DNA from 3 places in the Methylobacter sp. BBA5.1 genome. Region 2 is predicted to be linked to each of the others. Evidence: predicted binding sites of a transcription regulator. Region 2 holds the regulator's gene; each other region holds the start of a gene.
The links. Region 2 encodes HrcA, which represses chaperone genes, less so after heat shock. Its sites were predicted from a motif close to TNTTAGCACTCNNNNNNNNNGAGTGCTAANA; they were not measured.
Positions count from the first base shown of each region.

Region 1: groES (co-chaperone GroES) is a predicted target of HrcA. The motif match lies at 1,666-1,696, and genes of this name have one in related genera.
Region 3: moaCB (bifunctional molybdenum cofactor biosynthesis protein MoaC/MoaB) is a predicted target of HrcA. The motif match lies at 1,435-1,465, and genes of this name have one in related genera.

Region 1 covers NZ_JQKS01000023.1:70,780-74,979, forward strand. The annotation lists gene pqqB (pyrroloquinoline quinone biosynthesis protein PqqB) at 1-121, opposite strand, end outside; gene pqqA (pyrroloquinoline quinone precursor peptide PqqA) at 233-307, opposite strand; gene EK22_RS14875 (hypothetical protein) at 577-783, shown strand; gene EK22_RS14880 (HesA/MoeB/ThiF family protein) at 848-1,594, opposite strand; gene groES (co-chaperone GroES) at 1,736-2,023, shown strand; gene groL (chaperonin GroEL) at 2,076-3,734, shown strand; gene EK22_RS14895 (alpha/beta hydrolase) at 3,807-4,200, opposite strand, start outside.
Region 2 covers NZ_JQKS01000007.1:79,937-84,136, reverse strand. The annotation lists gene recN (DNA repair protein RecN) at 1-296, opposite strand, end outside; gene EK22_RS06355 (NAD(+) kinase) at 302-1,186, opposite strand; gene hrcA (heat-inducible transcriptional repressor HrcA) at 1,427-2,482, shown strand; gene grpE (nucleotide exchange factor GrpE) at 2,551-3,171, shown strand; gene dnaK (molecular chaperone DnaK) at 3,240-4,200, shown strand, end outside.
Region 3 covers NZ_JQKS01000050.1:6,781-10,980, reverse strand. The annotation lists gene moeB (molybdopterin-synthase adenylyltransferase MoeB) at 1-946, shown strand, start outside; gene EK22_RS20690 (molybdenum cofactor biosynthesis protein MoaE) at 951-1,382, shown strand; gene moaCB (bifunctional molybdenum cofactor biosynthesis protein MoaC/MoaB) at 1,491-2,423, shown strand; gene EK22_RS23935 (MoeA family protein) at 2,460-2,759, shown strand; gene glp (molybdopterin molybdotransferase MoeA) at 3,511-4,200, shown strand, end outside.

The sequences.
Region 1 (4,200 bases), on a different contig from region 2:
ATGACTGGGTACGGGCTTTGCCGTTCATTTCATTGTGACGTAGGCGATGGCAATTATGGCAATTGCAATTCCATTGAGGAAAACCGCCACCAGCACCTGAACCTAGAACTCGGATTTTCATAATTTGGAAGGTTTTTTTGAGATTTAAATACTGGAATGATACGGGAATAAAAGCAAGCAGGCAAAAAAAGGGGCCCATTCGGAGCCCCTTTTTTAATCTGAACCGAATGGATTAACGGTTATAGATATACATTGTTACTTCGAAACCGAAACGCAGGTCTGTGTAACTTGGTGTTTCCCATTTCATCGTAATAACCTCCAGAAGTTTTTATGTTATAGGCTAGCTTGATCAAGTAAGCTGCTCTGAAGTATACGATGAACAGTTTTTTTACGCAACTTTTGGCGGGCAGCCTTCGTCCATATATAGAATTAGGGCGTCATTCGGTGGCTGGGCCGTGCATTTCCTTTTATTTTCTATCAATAATTTGTTCCGGATGTTTTTTTTCTATATAAAGAGTATTATCCAATTTCACCTAAAAATAATAATAGATATTGATAAAATCATGAGGAGGTGTTATGAGCGGAGTTATTGTGCTTTTTTTGGGCATGGTTGTTCTTGCGGCGTTTTCGTTTGCGCCATTGGGTTATTTTATTTATAAGTTCTCGCAGAAAAATGCCAAACCTTTTGGCGAAATTGAACCGCATGGCGACAGTCCGTCTTTAGTAAATGATTTTGCGGAAAAAGCCATCAGTTTATTCAAAGGCTTGGTCGGCAAAAAGTAAAACATTATCGAACTTTCCAGGTGACTCGATTCATCTGGAAAGTTCGTCTTGTCCGGCAATAATTTCAGCAGTTGCCGCAGGTCGGGCAGTTAGGGTTTTTTCGCAGTTTCATGGTATTGCATTCCATCGTGTAGCCATCGAGCAACAGTAACCGGCCGGTCAGGGTTTCCCCGATATTCATAATCAGTTTCATGGCCTCCAGCGCCTGAATGCTGCCGATAATGCCTGTAATAGGCGCTATTACGCCATTGGTTGCGCAGTTTTGTTGCTCCTCGCCATCGTTGTTATATAAACAGTTGTAGCAAGGGCTGTTGGCCTTGCCCGGCGTAAAGACGGATACCTGGCCTTCAAAGCGTATGGCCGCGCCTGAAACCAGTGGTGTTCGATGCTTGACACAGGCGCTGTTAATAGCAAAACGTGTCGGGAAATTATCACAGCAATCCAGCACCACGTCGGCCGAAGCCACGGCTGTTTCAAGCTGTTCCCCCGCCAAACGCTGTTTAACCGGCTGTACGTTTACTTCCGGATTGAGATTTTTAAGTGTATGTCGGGTTGAAATTACTTTGTCTATCCCTATATCGTTGGTGTGATGAGCAATCTGTCTTTGTAAATTGGATAAGTCCACTTCATCATCATCATAAATCGTAATGCTACCGACACCGGCAGCGGCTAGATAGATTGACGCGGGAGATCCAAGTCCTCCGGCGCCGACTATCAGTATCCTGGCGGCCAGGAGCTTTTGCTGACCTTCAATATCAACCTGAGGCAGCATGATTTGGCGGCTATAGCGTAGTAATTGGTTGTCATTCATCAGTCATGTAGTTTCCATATGAGGATAGGAGATGATGCCAAAGAACTTGACAGACTGCAAAAGCTGATTATTATTAGCACTCATTGCCAGAGAGTGCTAACAACTGGATTAACCTTTAAAATTAACTGTTAGGAGATATTGATGAAAATACGTCCGTTACACGATAGAGTGATTGTTAAACGTGTGGAAGAAGAAACGACAACAGCTGGCGGTATCGTTCTGCCGGGTTCCGCGGCGGAAAAACCCAGTCAAGGTGTGGTTTTGGCTGTAGGTAACGGTAAGGTGCTGGATAACGGCGATGTTCGCGCATTGGATGTTAAGGTCGGCGATAAAGTACTGTTTGGCAAATATGCCGGCAACGAAGTTAAAGTTGACGGTGAAGAGCTTATCGTTATGCGCGAAGAAGACATCATGGGCGTTTTGAGTTAAGACCGGTTCTTAACTTAATCACAATCAATTTAACACTAAATAAGGAACAAAAATGGCAGCAAAAGACGTATTATTTGGCGATGACGCACGTAGCCGCATGGTAAAAGGCGTTAACATTTTAGCGAATGCAGTAAAAGTAACATTAGGTCCTAAGGGACGTAATGCGGTACTGGACAAAAGCTTTGGTGCGCCGACTATTACCAAAGACGGCGTATCTGTTGCGAAAGAAATCGAGTTAAAAGACAAATTCGAAAACATGGGCGCGCAAATGGTTAAGGAAGTCGCTTCAAAGACTTCCGATGTAGCCGGTGACGGCACCACCACTGCGACAGTATTGGCGCAAGCTATCGTTAATGAAGGTTTAAAAGCCGTTGCCGCCGGCATGAATCCGATGGATTTGAAACGCGGTATTGATTTGGCAGTGACTAAAGTCGTTGAATCTGTTGTAGCTTCAGCGGCACCTTGCAAAGATAACAAAGCGATTGCGCAAGTCGGCACTATCTCTGCAAACTCTGATGAGTCTGTCGGCCAGATCATTGCCGAAGCAATGGAAAAAGTCGGCAAGGAAGGCGTGATCACTGTTGAAGAAGGCTCAGGCCTGGACAACCAACTGGACGTCGTAGAAGGTATGCAATTCGACCGCGGCTATCTGTCTCCTTACTTCATCAACAACCAGGACAGCATGAGCGCTGAACTGGAAAATCCGTTCATCCTGCTGTACGACAAAAAAATCTCCAACATCCGCGACTTGCTACCGGTACTGGAAGGCGTTGCTAAATCCGGCCGTCCGTTATTGATCATCGCTGAAGATGTGGAAGGAGAAGCGTTGGCGACTCTGGTTGTTAATACCATCCGTGGTATCGTTAAAGTCGCGGCCGTTAAAGCACCTGGTTTTGGCGATCGTCGTAAAGCCATGCTGGAAGACATCGCTGTTTTGACCGGCGGTACTGTGATTTCTGAAGAAGTCGGCCTGTCGCTGGAAAAAGCGGAACTGGACTTGTTGGGTACTGCGAAAAAAGTACAAGTCGGCAAAGAAAACACTACGGTTATTGATGGCGCGGGTTCTGAAGAAAGCATCAAGGGCCGAATTGCGCAAATCCGCAAACAAGCTGAAGAAGCAACTTCGGATTACGACAAAGAAAAACTGCAAGAGCGTCTGGCTAAATTAGCCGGCGGTGTTGCTGTTATCAAAGTCGGCGCCGCAACTGAAGTGGAAATGAAAGAGAAAAAAGCACGCGTTGAAGACGCGCTGCATTCAACCCGTGCGGCGGTTGAAGAAGGCGTGGTTGCCGGCGGAGGTACCGCTCTGGTTCGGGCCCTGAAAGCGCTGGAAGGTCTGAAAGGCATCAATCACGACCAGGACGTCGGCATCAATATCTTGCGCCGCGCAATGGAAGAGCCATTACGTCAAATCGTTGCCAATGCCGGTGACGAATCGTCCGTGGTACTGAACGAAGTCGCTAGAGGTACAGGTAACTACGGTTACAACGCCGCGACTGGTCAGTACGGCGATATGATCGACATGGGTATTCTGGATCCTGCCAAAGTAACCCGTTTTGCATTGCAAAATGCGGCTTCTATTGCAAGTCTGATTATTACTACAGAAGTCATGGTTGCTGATGCGCCGATTGACGAAAAAGGCCATGGCATGCCGGATATGGGCGGCATGGGTGGTATGGGCGGTATGGGTGGTATGGGCGGCATGATGTAATCATGCGCTCTTAAAGCCTGTCGCTTTAAGCAGGCCCCGGTTGTTTTTTAACAGCCGGGGCTTTTTTATGGTCTACTGTTTTTGCCAGGGGCCGGCTTCTGGATTCACGACCGACTGGGGTTGTGCATGCTGAGTCAAACTATGTTGTCGTAAGAAATCCAACACATTCAAACGATTTTGTTGAAGACGAAAGGTTTCATTATGGCCTGTTTCCGACAAGACCATGAGCTTAGGCTGTTTTGCCGCTTGGTAAAGTTGTCTTCCGTGTGAAAAAGGCACGACCGGGTCCTTCAGTCCATGGCTCAGCAATAGTGGAACAGGCGCGATATCGGCAATGACGTCAACTGGATTGTAAGGATAATCCATCAACGCGGCTGCGGGATATTGAAAAGGCCAGGTGAGCCAGTTGGAAGCCGCCACATGGCGGACGATTTCAAAATAGCTGCTGAATGCCGAGTCGCTGACG
Region 2 (4,200 bases):
TGATTGACTATGCGCCGGATCAGACAGTGATGGTCGTCATCGAGATCGTTTTCTCTCAGCCAGTGTTGGGCTTCGGGCGCATCGGCCAAGTCGAATTCCAGATTGATTTCAGCGCGCTTGGCGTCGGGACGAATATAGCCGGAATCGGCGCGGTCGCCCAGCGCGAGACCTAAGGCGGTCAATAGAATGGATTTGCCGGCTCCGGTTTCGCCCGTTAGCACGGACATGCCTTTTTCAAGATCCAGATCCAATGATTTGACAACGGCAAGATCGATAATATTAAGGTTCAATAGCATAAGGATTAATTATGATAACCACTGCTCCAGTTTAATTTGCCCCGCAGAATCTGAAAGAAGTCGTAGTCTTCGGGGTGCAGAATTCTAATCGGTTTCGGATCTTTTTTGATCAAAATTTTATCGCTGATCAGTACAGCTGGAATTTCAATTTGGTCACAGGTAACCAGTGCGTTGATTTGCTTGGTCTGGCAGAAGCTTATTTCGATTTCAGCGGAGTCATCGATAACGACCGGACGATTAGTCAGCGTATGCGGATTCAGCGGTACCAATACCAATGCGTTTAACGACGGGTGCAGGATCGGGCCGCCCGCGGACAAGGAATAGGCGGTTGAGCCTGTGGGAGTGGACACGATGAGTCCGTCGGAGCGTTGTGAATTAAGAAACACATTGTCAATTTTGGTTACGATTTCAATCATGCTGGGCGTTACCCAACGATGAATAACCACTTCATTAACCGCCGTTTCTTCGTGGATGATCTGTTCATCGCGGATGATTTTAGTGCGCAGCAAGTAGCGGTTCTCTTCAGTGTAACAGCCTTGAAGTATGCGATGTAACCGGTCGGGCAGCTCATTAGGCGATATATCCACCAAAAAGCCTAGTCGGCCCAGATTGATACCGATCAAGGGAATGTCGTATTTCGCGATGGCCCGCGCGGCGGAGAGAAAAGTACCGTCGCCGCCAATGGCAATCACCAGGTCGCAATAGCCGCCCAGTTTGTCGATATCGCATGATACAACAGTCTGGTTATGAATGAATCGGGCGCTGTCCGGGGCAACCACGACAGTGTATTCGTGGTGTTTTAAGAAATCATAAAGAGCGGATAGGGTCTCAGCAATACTGGGGTCACTGGGTTTGCCTATGATGCCAATGGTATTAAAAGGGCTATGCATTGCCGAATAGTAAGTCAAATGAATTGGATTATACAAAAAAACATTGCCAAACCAATTTGTTTTACTGGTGGATGGCAGGCTTTTTATATCGGCTGATATCGATAGGGAACGCGATAATGAGTCTATTATTAATTAATCGGGCTTTAAGGGGCTTTATTGACAACAGACCGTCGAGCTGATATTTTGCCTCGCTAGCACTCGCCTGGGAAGAGTGCTAATTTTGATCTTTTAGAGGTTGATGTGGGTACTAGTCAGGTTTTAAACGAACGGTCGTTGCAGTTGTTGAAAACGCTGGTCGAGCGTTATATCAGCGATGGTCAGCCAGTGGGCTCAAGGGTTTTATCGAAAGACTCGGGTTTAAATTTGAGCCCGGCCACCATCCGCAATGTCATGGCTGATCTTGAGGATTTAGGGCTGGTGCACTCACCGCATACTTCTGCAGGCCGTGTGCCCACGGTCAGTGGCTATCGATTATTCGTGGACAGTCTGTTGACGGTTAAGCCGCTGAAATCGGAAGATTTGACGCTTTTGCATCAGGGATTGTCAGTGACTGACAATAATAATGATGCTATCGGGGTCGCATCGCGTTTGCTTTCGGAATTGACTCGCATGGCGGGAGTCGTAACGCTGCCCAGGCGGGAGATGGTCTGTTTACGGCATATTGAATTTTTACCTTTATCCAATACGCGTGTGCTGGTGATTTTTGTTACCAATGAGCAGGAAGTCCATAATAAAATCATCCATACGGCCAAAGTATTTAGCCCTTCCGAATTGCAGCAGGCAGCCAATTATTTAAATTCAATTTATTGTGGTCGAAGTCTGGTTGCTGTGCGGCAGGCGGTTTTTGAAGAGTTGAAAGAGGCTCAGGCGCGCATGAATCAGGGCATGCTTGACGCGATAAAAATAGCGCAACTGACGTTTGAGCGGGACAATGAAAAAGAAGATTACGTGCTGACCGGCGAAACCAATTTAATGGGTTTTTCAGAGTTGGCGGACATGGACCGGTTGAAAAAATTATTTGAAGCGTTCAGCCAGAAGCAGGATGTGATTCATCTATTGGATCAGTGCATGAAAGCCGAAGGCGTGCAGATTTTCATCGGCGAAGAGTCGGGCTATCAGGCGTTCGATCATTGCAGTCTGGTTACCTCGTCTTATTCGGTCAGCGATGAAGTGGTAGGGGTATTGGGCGTCATCGGGCCGACACGCATGGCTTACGAGAAAATCATCCCGTTTGTCGATATTACTGCAAAATTGTTAGGCGCCGCCTTGAATCCCAAATCATCGTCCCCATCATAACTGACAGCTGTTTTTTCTCGTGCAATTGGGCACGGCAACTAAACTTTATATTTGAGGAGCTATAGCGAATGAGTAATGATCAGGAAGTGCCTGAATCACAGGTTGAAACCGAGGCTAAGAACGAAGAGCTGGCTGAAGAAGCCGCTACCGAAGAGCAGTTGCTGCCTGAGGCAACTATTGAAGAGCTGAGGGAGCAATTGGCACAGGCTGAGCAGAAAGCCCAGGAAAACTGGGATAAAGCAGTTCGCGCTCAGGCGGAAATGGAAAATCTGAAGAAAAGAACGCAAAAAGATCTGGAGAGTGCGCATAAGTTCGCGCTGGAAGGATTTGCCAAGGAATTATTACCGGTATTGGATAGTTTGGAGTTAGGGTTGCAAGCGGCGACAGGTGATAGCCCTGAAGTGGAGAAATTCCGCGTGGGCAGCGAATTGACGATTAAGCAATTCGAATCGGTGTTTGCCAAGTTTAACATTGAAATGATTGATCCAGCCGGCCAGCCTTTTAACCCTGAACACCACCAGGCTATGACCATGCAAGCCGTGGAGGGTGTCGAGCCAAATACAGTGGTTAACGTTTTTCAAAAAGGTTATCTATTGAACGGACGTTTGTTGCGCCCCGCCATGGTCGTGGTTGCAAAGGCGCCCGATAAACCGGCGGCGGATACGCCAAGCATTGATGAGCAGGCTTGAACCCTATAAAACAATCCCCATATTAAGAACAACTTTTAACATTTACATATTCAAGTCTGGAGACTTCAATGGCTAAAATAATTGGAATTGATTTAGGAACCACAAACTCTTGCGTTGCGGTTTTAGAGAATGGCGTGGCGAAAGTGATCGAGAATAGTGAAGGTGCCCGTACGACGCCCTCCATTATCGCTTTTACCAGCGATGACGAAGTATTGGTAGGCCAATCGGCTAAACGTCAGGCCGTAACCAACCCTAAGAATACGTTATTCGCTATCAAGCGTTTGATCGGCCGCCGCTTTAAAGACGATGTTGTGCAAAAAGACATCACAATGGTGCCTTATAAAATTGTCGAAGCTGAAAACGGCGATGCCTGGGTGGAGGTGCACGGTAAAAAAATGGCAGCCCCTGAAATTTCGGCGCGTGTTTTGATGAAGCTGAAAAAAGACGCCGAAGCGTATCTGGGCGAAGAAGTCACGGAAGCCGTTATTACCGTACCCGCTTATTTTAACGACTCGCAACGTCAGGCCACTAAAGACGCTGGACGTATTGCCGGGTTGGATGTAAAACGTATCATCAATGAGCCGACCGCGTCGGCGTTGGCTTTCGGCATGGATAAGCCTAAGGGTGATACCAAGATTGCCGTTTATGACCTGGGCGGCGGTACGTTTGATATCTCCATCATTGAAATTGCCGAGATAGAAGGCGAACACCAGTTTGAAGTATTGTCGACCAACGGCGATACCTTCCTGGGTGGTGAGGATTTCGACTCAAGAGTCATCGAATATCTGGCGGCGGAATTCAAAAAAGAAAGCGGTGTTGACCTGCATAATGATCCGCTGGCGCTGCAACGTTTGAAGGAAGCGGCGGAGAAAGCCAAGATTGAATTGTCTTCAAGTCAGCAAACCGATGTCAACCTGCCTTATATTACGGCCGATGCGTCAGGCCCCAAGCATTTAAATGTCAAATTGACCCGCGCCAAACTGGAGTCTCTGGTTGAAGAGCTGATCAATCGGACTAAAGGCCCGTGTC
Region 3 (4,200 bases), on a different contig from region 2:
CGATAAAGTTGCGGTTTCTAATTTGCATCGCCAGGTGTTGTATGGCTTTTCACAGGTTGGAGAATTCAAAGCCGAAGCCGCAGTAAATCGTTTAAAGGATCTCAATCCCAATATTGTTTTAAAGGCATACACTCAAAGATTGTCTCCGGAAAATGCTGTCGATTTGATTTCCCAATATGATGTCGTTGTTGATGCTACAGACAACTTTCCAACCCGTTATTTGATTAACGATTTTTGTGTTTACCTGGATAAACCTTTTGTTTCAGGATCAATAGACCGCTTTCAGGGACAGTTGAGTGTATTAAATTTTACAGATAATCAAGGCAATAAATGCCCAACTTATCGCTGCCTGTTTCCCAACCCCCCGGCACCCGAAACAGCACCAGATTGTTCGCAAAATGGTGTCATTGGCGTTCTTCCGGGAATTATCGGTAATTTGCAGGCAAACGAAGTTATAAAAATGATCTGCGGAGTAGGCGAAGTTTTATCAGGAAAAGTTTTGATGTTCGATGCATTGAGCAATCAAACAATGCTGTTTTCCATTCAACGAAACGAACAGGCTGTGCAGCAGGCTTTGCAAAATGCCCCGGATTTTGAGTCATTTGATTATGAAAGTTTTTGCAGTTCAAGTCAGCAAAAAATAAATGAAATCAGCGCTGTTGATCTGCACAAAAAATTACAAAACAACGAAAAAATACAATTGATTGATGTTCGTTCGATACCCGAATTCCAAGAGGAATTGCCGAATGCTATTCGCATCCCGCTAAATAATTTGCAGGCTAATATTCATAACATATTGAAAAACGATTGCCAGGTTGTTTTTTATTGTGACCACGGAATCAACAGCATCCGGGCAATTAGAATGCTGCCAAATCATCAAACACTTAAAAATGTATTTAATCTTACAGGCGGTTTGGTAGCCTGGTTGAAAGAGGAAAAAAAATAGAACCATGAACGCCAGAAATTATTTTATCCAGGGAGCTATCGATCCGGTTTTTATCGGTGAGCAGATAGCAAAACATAGCTCTAAACATGATATAGGCGCCCATTCTATTTTTCTCGGTCAGGTACGTGCTGATGAAAAAGTGGGGAAACATGTGGCCGGGATTGAATACTCGGCTTATGAAGACATGGCCAACCAGGCGTTTTCAAAAATTCGTGAAGAAGCTTTTGAACAATGGCCGTTAAATTGTCTGCACATATACCATAGTACCGGATTGGTAAAAACCGGAGAATTATCTCTTTTTGTTTTTTGCTCTTCCGGGCATCGTAAAGAAAGTATTAAAGCGATGAAACAGATTGTTGAAGGTATTAAACACAAAGTTCCCATCTGGAAAAAAGAAATCATGGAAGATAAATCTGTGCACTGGGTTCAGGAATAACTTTTAAGAACATTTTTATCGGAAAATGCAAGGTCAGTTGAAAATGTAATTTTTCTGGTAATTTATTCAATTAAATGCAAAAACAAAATAATAGTTTAAAAATACAAAATGATCGATATTAGTCCAAAATTCAGCACATTAAGATATGCGAAAGCCGAAGGAATTTTAACGGCTAATTCGGAAACAATAAAACGGGTGACTGAAAAAACTGTTCCCAAAGGAGATGTTTTACAGGTTGCACGGGCAGCAGGCATAACCGCTGCGAAAAATGCTGCTGCCTGGATTGTGTTTTGTCATACTCTTCCTTTGGATTGGGTGGGTATAAGTTTTGATATCGGCAAAGACACCATAAAAATTTCAGCGGAAGTAAAAGCAATCTGGAAAACCGGTGTTGAAATGGAAGCTATGGCTGCAGTTACGGGCGCGCTGTTAAACGTCTATGATATGCTTAAACCGTTAGATGAAAACATCTCTTTTTCCGATGTAAAACTGGTTGAGAAAAAGGGAGGCAAAAGCAGTTTTATAGAATATTTTGCCGAACCATTAAAATCGGCTGTTCTTGTTATTTCTGATTCAACATATGCCGGAAACCGCGAAGATACGTCTGGAAAAATCATCAAACTATTTTTGGAAGATAAAGACCTCTCGGTTCCGGTCTATGAAATTTTACCCGATGATTCAGACCAAATATCAAATCGCTTGCGGCAACTAGTAGCTGAACATTTTGATCTGGTAATTACAACCGGTGGAACGGGTTTTGGCCCTAGGGACATAACTCCGGAAGCAACGGCCAAAGTCATCGAAAAAGAAGCACCCGGTCTGGCTGAGACTATACGCCGCCATGGTAAAGAACGCACACCTTATGCAATGTTGTCACGCGAACTGGCTGGCATCTGCGACAAAACATTAATCATTAATTTACCAGGAAGTTCCAAAGGTGCGCAGGAAAGTATGGAAGCACTTTTCCCTGGACTTTTACATGCTTTCCCTATGCTGTGGGGTGGCGGACATGATGAAGAAAAACGCTGGGTAAAAAAGTGATATCCATAAATTAAGCTATTGAAATAATGAAGGAAAATATGCCTAATAGAGACACGCGTTGTTGCAACATCTGATTCTCTTGGCTATGTTCTTGCCGAAAAGACGCTAGCAACAATCTCTTCGCCCCCTTATACAAACAGTGCTTTGGATGGCTTTGCTGTCTCCTGGCAGGATGCCGAAAAAACAAGAGAAAATTATCCCGTTGTGCTACCTATTGCCGAAGAAAGCAGCGCAGATTTTCCGGTTGGAGAAAAAATAGTGCTCCATTCTGCTTACCGAATCAGCACTGGTGCAATTGTTCCTGAAGACCTGGATTCGGTTGTGCCTAAGGAGTAAGAAACTTAGTTTCCGAAGGAGATCAACTGCATTCGCAGTGGCTTCGGAGTATAACTAAATTGTCGAGTTTTTGTGACTTTTGGGCACATTAATTGAATTGATATAACAAGAACCTGCTGTAAAAAAAAAATTTCGTTAAACAGGGTTGACGGTTAGCTCCATCAGCAACTATGCAACTGGCAATATTTACCGGCCATATAAACTTAGCCCCTCATGCGGTGATGGCTGAAATTGATTGCTAATGGTTGCACTGGTGGAGCTAACCGTCAATCCTGTTTGTTGAAATAAATGCTATTAAATGAAGTAAGCAGCTTACAGACCTTCATCATCAATAATATCAGTACATTTGATGCGCGTGTACTGGGTTTTGGCGCTTGTTGCCCAGGCGTTTTCTTACCTCCAAAAGGAGTTCGTTAATTTCGACTCTTTCGCTAAGTAGCGAAAAGGTGATGAGGGTCTTTTTAACACATGCGTCAATAATAAAATGCAGAAAATTAATCAGTAGTAGGACAACACACTTGTATTGCGATTTAAAAGAAACACAAACTATTAACAATAACCCACGTAAGCAGAGTGTTGAAGTTTTGGATGGACGTTGGCTTTATCAACGCTATCGAGTTCATCTTATCTATTCTTTTCAGGCTATGGTAGTAACTTTAGCAAAAGGTAATATGATAAGTCATATCAGCAATATGGAACAAATCAGAAGTGTATCGGCAACAGTGAGTGATCATGATAGTTTCGGAGTGTTATGCCTAATAATATAGATAGCGGAAGACTTCATCTAAGCAAATCAAGTTGCGGTGACGAGCATGATCCAACAGCAATAACTGTTGATGTTGCACAGCAATTTATTATAGATTGCATAAAACCATTGGCTTTTACGAAGCAAGAACGGTTGTCTTTGCGACAATCCATTGATCGTGTGTTGGCTGAAGATATTATTGCTGAAATGAATGTTCCTCCTTATGATAATTCGGCGATGGATGGGTTTGCCTTGTGTGCCGATGATATACCTCGGAATGGGACTGTCACATTAAAGGTAGTTGGGAATAGTTTTGCCGGTCATCCATTTCTTGGGAGATGCACAAGTGGCGAGTGTGTCCGCATAATGACAGGAGCAGTGATTCCTGCCGGTTGCAATACGGTGATCCCGCAGGAGCATGTCGAAATGCTCGGCGCAGCAAGTATTAGAATTGATGGCCGTACTAGGCTAGTAGAAAATATTCGATTCGTTGGTGAGGATATTCGATTAGGACAAACAGTGTTGACATGTGGTCGACGGTTAACGGCGGCAGATTTAGGGGTGTTGTCTTCCTTAGGCATCAATAATGTTGCTGTAATGCCGCGCTTGCGGATAGCCTTTTTTTCCACAGGTGATGAATTGCAGCCAATAGGAGAAGCCTTACAGCTTGGACAGATATACGATAGTAATCGAAAT